2 regions of the Corynebacterium nasicanis genome follow, and region 1 is predicted to be linked to the other one. Evidence: predicted binding sites of a transcription regulator. Region 1 holds the regulator's gene; the other holds the start of a gene.

Evidence for each region. Region 1 encodes HspR, which represses chaperone genes until heat shock. Its sites were predicted from a motif close to ANNTGAGTNNNNNNNACTCANNT; they were not measured.
Region 2: the regulator HspR is predicted to act here: its motif matches at 736-758, upstream of clpB (ATP-dependent chaperone ClpB).

The regions. Positions count from the first base shown of each region.
Region 1 is NZ_JBHSQE010000005.1:136,011-140,666, reverse strand. It holds gene ACFPUZ_RS08135 (alpha/beta hydrolase) at 1-618, shown strand, start outside; gene exaC (acetaldehyde dehydrogenase ExaC) at 588-2,108, opposite strand; gene ACFPUZ_RS08125 (heat shock protein transcriptional repressor HspR) at 2,240-2,653, opposite strand; gene dnaJ (molecular chaperone DnaJ) at 2,678-3,871, opposite strand; gene grpE (nucleotide exchange factor GrpE) at 3,983-4,642, opposite strand; gene dnaK (molecular chaperone DnaK) at 4,642-4,656, opposite strand, start outside.
Region 2 is NZ_JBHSQE010000006.1:3,399-8,054, forward strand. It holds gene clpB (ATP-dependent chaperone ClpB) at 812-3,370, shown strand; gene ACFPUZ_RS08250 (Rho termination factor N-terminal domain-containing protein) at 3,437-3,691, shown strand; gene ACFPUZ_RS08255 (DinB family protein) at 3,677-4,183, opposite strand; gene ACFPUZ_RS08260 (glucose-1-phosphate adenylyltransferase family protein) at 4,218-4,656, shown strand, end outside.

The sequences.
Region 1 (4,656 bases):
GCCGTCGGCGATCTGGAGAACGCTGCATCGGTGACCACGGTGGTGGCCGGCGTCGGTTCCTCCGACCCCGGGCACCTGCCGACCCACCTCGAGCGGGCGCGCACCATCTCCCAGGCCACGGGCGGGGCCACGGTGCTGTGGCTCGGCTACCGCGCCCCCGCCGGAATCGGGCCCGCGCTGGCGCACGAACCGGCCCGCCGGGCCGGGGTGGAACTGCAGGCTTTCCAGCGCGAACTCACCCGCCGCTTCCCCGGGCAGCGCCGGGTGGTCGTCGGCTACTCCTACGGCTCAGTGGTGGCGGGGCGGGCGGCCGCGGCGGGCGGCGGACTCTACGCCGATCACCTGGTGTTCCTCGGCAGCCCCGGGGTGGGGGTGAACAGCGCGGCGGAGCTGACGCTGCTCGGGGAGGACCCGCAGATCCACGCCATGACGCACCCTTCCGACCCGGTGTCCCTGCCCGCCGGCGTACACGGGACAGACCCGACATCCCCGGAGTTCGGGGCGCGGGTCTGGCCGGGCGATCGGGAGGGCGACCACAGCAGCTACTGGGAGGATCCCGTGCTGCTGGGGCTGCTCAACGGGTGGGCTCAGAAGAAGCCGAGCGCGTTGTCCGAGTAGGAGACAAGCAGGTTCTTCGTCTGCTGGTAGTGGGCGAGCATCATGAGGTGGTTCTCACGGCCGATGCCGGACTCCTTGTACCCGCCGAAGGCGGCGTGGGCCGGGTAGTTGTGGTACTGGTTCACCCACACGCGGCCGGCCTGGATCTCGCGGCCCGCGCGGTAGGCGGTGCGGCCGTCACGCGACCAGACTCCGGCGCCGAGACCGTAGTTGGTGTCGTTGGCGATCTGGATGGCCTCGTCGAAGTCCTTGAAGGTGACCACCGACAGGACCGGGCCGAAGATCTCCTCCTGGAAGATGCGCATGTCGTTGGTGCCGCGGAAGACGGTGGGCTCGATATAGAAGCCGTTGTCCAGGCCCTCGATCTTGTTGATGCTGCCGCCGGTGAGGGTCTCCGCCCCCTCCTGCGGGCCGATCTCCAGGTACTCGGTGATCTTGTCCATCTGCTCCTGCGAGGCCTGCGCGCCCATCTGGGTCTCGGTGTCCAGCGGGTTGCCCTTCTTGATCTTCTTCACGCGCTCGACGCCGAGCTCGAGGAACTCATCCGCGATGGACTCGTGGACCAGCGCACGGGAGGGGCAGGTGCACACCTCACCCTGGTTGAGTGCGAACATGGCGAAGCCCTCGAGGCACTTGTCCCGGAATGCGTCGTCCTTGTCCATGACGTCCGGGAAGAAGATGGACGGGGACTTGCCGCCCAGCTCGAGGGTGACCGGGATGATGCGGTCGGCGGCAGCCTTGTTGATGATCTTGCCCACGGCGGTGGAACCGGTGAAGGCGATCTTGGAGATACGGTCGGAGCCCGACAGCGCCACGCCGGCCTCCTCGCCGAGGCCGTTGACGATGTTGAGGACACCCGCCGGCAGCAGATCCTGGATGATCTCCACCAGGTAGAGCAGCGAGGCGGGGGTCTGCTCCGCCGGCTTGAGCACGATGGCGTTACCCGCGGCCAGTGCCGGGGCGATCTTCCACGTGGCCATGAGGATCGGGAAGTTCCAGGGGATGATCTGGCCGACGACGCCCAGCGGCTCGTGGAAGTGGTAGGCCACGGTGTCGTGGTCGATCTGCGAGAGGCGCCCCTCCTGCGCGCGGGTGGCGCCGGCGAAGTAGCGGAAGTGGTCGACGGCGAGCGGGATGTCGGCGGCCAGGGTCTCGCGGACGGCCTTGCCGTTGTCCCAGGTCTCGGCGACGGCGATCTCCTCGAGGTGCTCCTCGATGCGGTCGGCGATGCGGTGGAGAATGAGGGCGCGCTCCGCCGGGGAGGTGCGGCCCCAGGCCGGGGCGGCCTTGTGGGCGGCGTCGAGCGCGAGCTCGATGTCCGCCGCCTTGCCGCGGGCGACCTGGCAGAACACCTCGCCCGTCACCGGGGTGATGTTGTCCATGTACTCGCCGTCCACGGGAGCCACCCACTCGCCGCCGATGTAGTTGTCGTAGCGCTCGCGGTAGGTGACGATCGAGCCTTCGGTACCGGGGTTCGCGTACACGGTCATGGTGTGTCCTTTCACGGGAGGAAGTGGTCTGCACCACACCATACAGTGATCCGCGCCACTTTTGTGAAGATCTGCGGTGGCCCCTGAAAAGACCCACGCCCACCCGGGTCTCCGGGTGGGCGTGGGTAGTCTCAGCGCTGATCCTGATGTCGTCGCAGCCGGCCGCGTCGCGGCTCCCACATCACCAGCGCCGTGGAGCGCGGGACGTGGACGAGCTCACCCCGCGGGCGGGAGGAACGCTCCCGCTCGACGCGGAGCTCCTCCACCTCGGCCCGGAGGCGGTCGACCTCCTCGGAGAGCTCGATGATGGCCTTGATGCCGGCGAGGTTGACCCCCTCCTCCTGGCTGAGCTGCTGGATGCGGCGCAGCAGGGAGATGTCCTTCCGGGAGTAACGACGCCCGCCGCCGGTGGTCCGCTCCGGCGTGACCAGACCCATCCTGTCGTAGGTCCGCAGGGTCTGGGCGTGCATGCCGGCGAGCTCGGCCGCGACAGAGATGACGAACACCTCGCCGAGATCCTCCGTCGAGGACTTGTCCTTTCTCATGGTCCGTACACCTCCTTTCCGGTGCTACTTGTTCCCGGCCCACCCGGCACGCGGGTTGAAACCGGAATCCTTCTCCGCCTGCGCATACTCGCGCAGGACACTGGTGGCGGCGGCGTCGAGATCCTTCGGCACCGCGACCTCGACGGTGACCATGAGGTCACCCGCACTGTCCCCACTGCGGGGCACGCCACGTCCCCGGACCCGCAGGGTGCGGCCGTTCGGGGTCCCGGCCGGCACCTTCACGCGCACGGGCGCGTCGAGGGTGGGCACCGTGATGGTGTCCCCGAGCGCGAGTTCAGCGAAGGACACCGGGACGGTGACCTCGAGGTCGTCGCCGGAGCGGGTGAACACGGCGTCGTCACGCACATGAACCGTGACGAACAGATCACCCGCCGGCTTGCCCTGCGGCCCGGCCTCGCCCTGGCCCGCGAGGCGGACCTTCTGGCCGTCGATGACGCCCGCGGGGATGCGGACCGTCAGCGAACGGGTACGGCGGACGGTGCCGGAACCGTGGCATGTGACACACGGGTCGGTGATGACCTGGCCGGTACCGGAGCAGTTCGCACAGGGCGCGCTGAACCCGAAGGCCCCGCGGTTCTCCGAGGTGAAACCGGAGCCCTTGCACACGGCGCAGGTCTCGGGGTTACCCGACTTGGAGCCCGAGCCGTGACAGGTGTTGCACGGGGCGTCACCGGTCAGCTGGAGCGGGATCGTCGTGCCCTTGGCCGCCTCCCGGAAGTCAAGGGTGATGTCCGTTTCGACGTCGGCGCCCCGCGTCGGCCGAGCTGTGTGGCGAGGAGCGCCGCCGCGGTTGAAAAGGCCACCGAAGATATCGCCCAGACCGCCGTCCGCAGAAAATCCTCCACCGGATCCTCCTCCGAAGATGTCCGAGGCGTCGAATCCTTCCTGCGTCTGCCGAAACCCGCCGGGAAACCCGGCACCTCCGCCTCCGCCGAAGCCACCGAGGCCACCGCCGGAGCGCAGCATCGACTTCAGCTGGTCGTATTCCTTGCGCTTGGCCTCGTCGCCCACGACGTCGTAGGCTTCGGCCGCCTTCTTGAAGCGCTCCTCCGCGGACTTGTCACCGGGGTTCTTGTCCGGGTGATTCTCCCGGGCAAGCTTGCGGTAGGCCTTCTTGATGTCCTCGGCGGACGCGGATGAGGAGACCCCCAGATCCGCGTAGTAGTTCTTGTCTGCCCATTCACGTTGAACGGTCACTGGGCATCTCCTCCTTTCGGGATGAGTGTCGATGATGAAAACGGGGCACCGCCGCCCGAGGGCGACTGGAGGTGCGTCTCGGACGGCGGTGCAGGTACGCGGGAGATCCCGCTACTTCGCGGAGGGGTCCGCGATGATGACCATCGCGTTGCGGACCACCCTCTCGCCCACGCGGTAACCACGGCGCAGCACCGTGCCGAGGGCCTTGTCCTCACCGGAGGACAGATCCTGAACGGCCTCGTGGATCTCCGGGTCGAAGGGCTCGCCCTCCTCGCCGAAGGGGATCAGCTTGAGCCCGGTGACGGTGTCGGTGAACTTGTCGGCGAAGGCCTTGAGCGGGCCCTCGTTGAGGTCACCGTGCTGGCGTGCCAGCTCGAGGTCATCGAGGATGGGCAGCAGCTGGGCCAGCACCGACGACTTGGCGGCGTCGATGATGCCCTGGCGGTCACGCTCGGTGCGCCGACGGTAGTTGGCGTACTCCGCGCTCACGCGCTGCAGGTCCTCGGTGCGCTCGGCGAGCTGCGCCTCCACGTCGGTGACCACACCGTCGCCGTCGGAGTCGGGATCGATGTCGGCAAGCGCCTCCTCGATCTCGGCCTCGAGCTGGGCGTCGATCTCCGCGGACTCCTCGTCGGGGGTCACCTCCGGATCGGCATCCTGGGCGCGGGCAGCCTCCTCGGCGGCGGCCTCGGCGCGGTCAGCCGAGGTCGCCTCCGGGTCGGTGTGCTCCGGATCGCCCGGGTTGTCGGGCATCTGGTTGGGATGGGTCACTACTTCTTCTCCTC
Region 2 (4,656 bases), on a different contig from region 1:
CGCGGACGCCGAGGACAACATCTGGAAGCACTTCTCAGTATAGCTTTCGAGCTTCGGGCTTTGTAGAGCTTCATTCTCTTGTTGATGGGGCGGCCTGGGCCTGAAGTTCGTTCCATTGCTGGTGGGCGTCCATCGGTAGGTGGTAGCCCAGCGAGGAATGTAGCCGAAGTTTGTATTACTGCCCAATCTGCTTCGAGGGCTCCTTGAGGGCATTTGTCAACGACGGCCAGCTTTTTCGATCGAATAGCTTCGTTTGAGCGTCGAGTGCAGCGCCTCGGCCATCGTGGGTTCTTTCGAATCTCCCCGCGACCCCACCGGCGCCATGATGTCGGAGTCGACGAGGGCTTGGCCGTAGACAACTAAGCGATGCTGCACCTCACCGTCCCTGTGATGGATCAGCCTGGCGAAGTGCTCACCTGCGCGAAGACGGCCCTCTCGTCCATGTCCGGAACATCATTTGCTTCAGGGGCACGAAGGTCGAGATGTTCCACGGTGAGTCCCGTGCCGCCCAGTGGGAGTTCCTGGCCGAGGTGGATGACTCCATTGTCTTGCCAACGCGAAACGGGTCCAACGGCGAATCTAGGGCCGCACTCCGATGTGGCATCGGATTCGGGCACTCGGGGACCTGCCTGACCAGCATTTGATTTGTTCGGCTTTCTGGACCATGTCGGAACACGCGGGCGTCGAGAAGCGGGGGTGCCTACCATTGAGTCGGAGGGACTCAAAGTTTTTTTGCCTTGAGTGGAACAGACTCAACTCTTGGTGCGTTAGTACTAGTAGATAACTGACAAAAGAGAAAGGAAACGTGCCCATGAGCTCGTTCAACCCCACCACCAAGACCCAGGAGGCCCTGCAGTCCGCACTGCAGTCCGCTTCCGCGAACGGTAACCCGGACATCCGTCCGGCGCACCTGCTCGCTGCGATTCTCGACCAGCCGGAGGGCATCGCCGCCCCGGTGCTCAAGGCCACCGGCGTCGATCCGGAGACCGTGGCCCGGGAGGCCCGGGAGCTGGTCGACGGTTACCCCAAGGCGGCCGGCGCCAACCTGGCCAACCCGAACTTCAACCGCGAGGCACTCAACGCGCTGACCGCCGCCCAGGAGCTGGCCGGTGAGCTCGGCGACGAGTACGTGTCCACCGAGGTCCTCATGGCCGCCATCGCGCGCGGCGATTCGGATGCGGCGGGCTTGCTCAAGAGCCGCGGCGCGACCTATGACGCCCTCAAGGGGGCCTTCCCCTCGGTGCGCGGCGCCACCAAGGTGACTTCGCAGGACCCGGAGGGCCAGTTCCAGGCGCTGGAGAAGTACTCCACCGACCTCACCGCCCGTGCGCGGGAGGGCAAGATCGACCCGGTCATCGGGCGCGACGCGGAGATCCGCCGCGTCGTGCAGGTGCTCAGCCGGCGTACGAAGAACAACCCGGTGCTCATCGGCGAGCCGGGCGTCGGTAAGACGGCCATCGTCGAGGGGCTGGCGCGCCGCATGGTCGCCGGAGACGTCCCGGAGTCGCTCAAGGGCAAGACCCTCATCTCCCTGGATCTGGGGTCGATGGTCGCCGGCGCGAAGTACCGCGGTGAGTTCGAGGAGCGCCTCAAGGCGGTGCTCGACGAGATCAAGAACTCCAACGGGCAGATCGTCACCTTCATCGATGAGCTGCACACCATCGTCGGCGCCGGTGCCACCGGTGATTCCGCCATGGACGCCGGCAACATGATCAAGCCCATGCTCGCCCGCGGTGAGCTGCGCCTGGTCGGTGCCACCACGCTCGACGAGTACCGCAAGTACATCGAGAAGGATGCCGCTCTGGAGCGTCGTTTCCAGCAGGTCTTCGTCGGCGAGCCCTCGGTGGAGGATGCCGTGGGTATCCTCCGTGGGCTCAAGGAGCGCTATGAGGTCCACCACGGTGTCCGTATCCAGGACTCCGCGCTGGTGGCCGCCGCGACCCTGTCCGACCGGTACATCACCAACCGTTTCCTGCCGGACAAGGCCATCGACCTCGTCGATGAGGCCGCCTCCCGCCTGCGGATGGAGATCGACTCCTCCCCGCAGGAGATCGACGAGCTCGAGCGCATCGTGCGTCGCCTCGAGATCGAGGAGGTCGCCCTGTCCAAGGAGACCGACGCCGCCTCCCGCGACCGTCTGAGCAAGCTCCAGCAGGAGCTGGCGGATGAGCGCGAGAAGCTCGGCGAGCTCAAGGCCCGCTGGATGAACGAGAAGTCGAGCATCGACAAGGTGCGCGGCGCGAAGGAGGAGCTGGAGCAGCTGCGCCAGGAGTCCGAGATCGCGGAGCGCGACGGCGATTACGGCAAGGTCGCCGAGCTGCGCTACGGCCGGATCCCGGAGCTGGAGAAGGAGGTCGCCGAGGCGGAGGCCGAGGTGGCGGACGGTGCCAACAACGCCATGCTCAGCGAGGAGGTCACCCCGGACACCATCGCCGAGGTCGTCTCCGCGTGGACCGGCATCCCGGCGGGCAAGATGCTCGCCGGCGAGACCGAGAAGCTGCTCAACATGGAGCTCGTGCTGGGTAACCGCGTCGTCGGTCAGGACGAGGCGGTGACGGCCGTGTCGGATGCGGTCCGTCGCGCCCGCGCCGGGGTCGCCGACCCGAACCGGCCCACCGGTTCCTTCCTCTTCCTCGGTCCGACGGGTGTGGGTAAGACGGAGCTGGCGAAGTCGTTGGCGGAGTTCCTCTTCGACGACGAGCGCGCCATGGTGCGCATCGACATGTCCGAGTACGGCGAGAAGCACTCCGTCGCCCGCCTCGTCGGTGCCCCTCCGGGCTACGTCGGCTATGACGCCGGCGGCCAGCTCACCGAGGCCGTGCGCCGTCGTCCCTACACCGTCGTGCTTTTCGACGAAGTGGAGAAGGCTCACCCCGATGTCTTCGACGTGCTGCTGCAGGTTCTGGACGAGGGTCGTCTCACCGACGGCCAGGGGCGCACGGTGGACTTCCGCAACACGATCCTCATTCTCACCTCGAACCTGGGTGCCGGTGGCACCCGCGAGCAGATGATGGAGGCCGTGAAGCGGACGTTCAAGCCGGAGTTCATCAACCGCCTCGACGACGTGGTCATCTTCGACCCGCTGTCGCAGGAGCAGCTGACCCACATCGTGGAGATCCAGATCCGCCAGCTGGCCGCCCGCCTCGCGGGCCGTCGCCTGACCCTGGATGTCTCCGATGCGGCGAAGTCCTGGCTCGGCGAGCGCGGTTACGACCCGGCCTACGGTGCCCGGCCGCTGCGTCGCCTCATCCAGCAGGCCATCGGTGACCGCCTGGCCAAGGAGCTGCTGGCCGGCGACATCCGGGACGGCGACACCGTCCACGTCGACGTCGCCGACGGTGGCCAGTCGCTGGACGTGACCCGCGGTTAGCCCTGCTTATCGACGCCGCCCGTTCCCCATCCCGGGGGAGCGGGCGGCGTCGCTATGCTCGGGCCCATGGCAGATCCCATCAAGGACCGCGAACTCTACGACGCCCTCCGCGCGGACGGCGCGAGCCAGGAGAAGGCGGCCCGCATCGCCAACGCCGCCGCCCGCACCTCCCGGGAGGAGGTGGGGCGCAAGGGGGGTGAGGCGGGGAGTTACGAGGACTGGACCGTCGATAAGCTGCGCGAACGCGCCCGCGAGCTGGACATCGAGGGCCGGTCCACGATGAACAAGGCCGAACTCATTGAGGCTCTACGAGAGCACTGAGGGCATCCCGGCGATGTAGGCCACCTGCGCGAGGTGCTCGATGGCGTCGATAAGGATCGATGTCATCCGCACGTGCCGGGTGATCGGCTCCCCGTCGTAGGTGTCGATGATCTCGCCCCAGTCGCTCACCCCGCTGATGTACTGGTGGGCGGCGCCGAGGGTCGCGCCGATGTACTCGATGAGCACCGTGAAGTCCTCGACCTGCACGGATGCGGCCTCTGTGTGGCTGTGCCCATAGCCGAGGGTGTCACCGATCTCGCCGAGGCCGACACGCTCCCGGAACTCCTCCCACACCTCCGCGCCGCCGCTGAGGTGCGCGAGCTGCATGTCGATCTCCCGGCCGGTGTGCCACAGCAGCCAGGCGGGGGAATTGGGGTGCCCGCCGGGGTGGGAATTAAGTTCGGCTGGGCTGAGTTCCCGGAGGCGGGGCAGGGTGAGCGCGGTGCGGGCGAGCAAGTCGAGGAGGAGAGTGGTCACGGTATCTCGGTCCATGCGGCCAGACTACCGATCTCCGTACGATGGTCCCATGAACGGCAACGCATCCCCCACGGTCGCGCTCATTCTGGCGGGCGGGCGCGGCAGCAGGCTGTCCCCGCTCACCGATGCGCGCCCCAAACCGGCCGTGCCTCTGGCCGGTTCCTACCGGCTTATCGACGTCGCTTTGTCCAACCTCACCCACTCCCAGATCCGGGACGTGTGGGTGGCCGAGCAGTACCGCCCGAACCTGCTCAACCGGCACCTCGCCGGTGGGCGGCCGTGGGATCTGGACGGCACCCGCCACGGGCTGCGCGTCCTCCCTCCGGGGGAGGGGGACATGGAGGACGGTTTCTCGGAGGGCAACGGGCACGCCCTGTTCCAGCAGCTGGAGGCCGTCGAGGAGTTCGGCGCGCAGACCCTCATCGTGCTCAGCGCCGACCATCTCTTTCAGCTGGATCTGCGTCCGGTGCTCGCGCAGCACGCGGAGT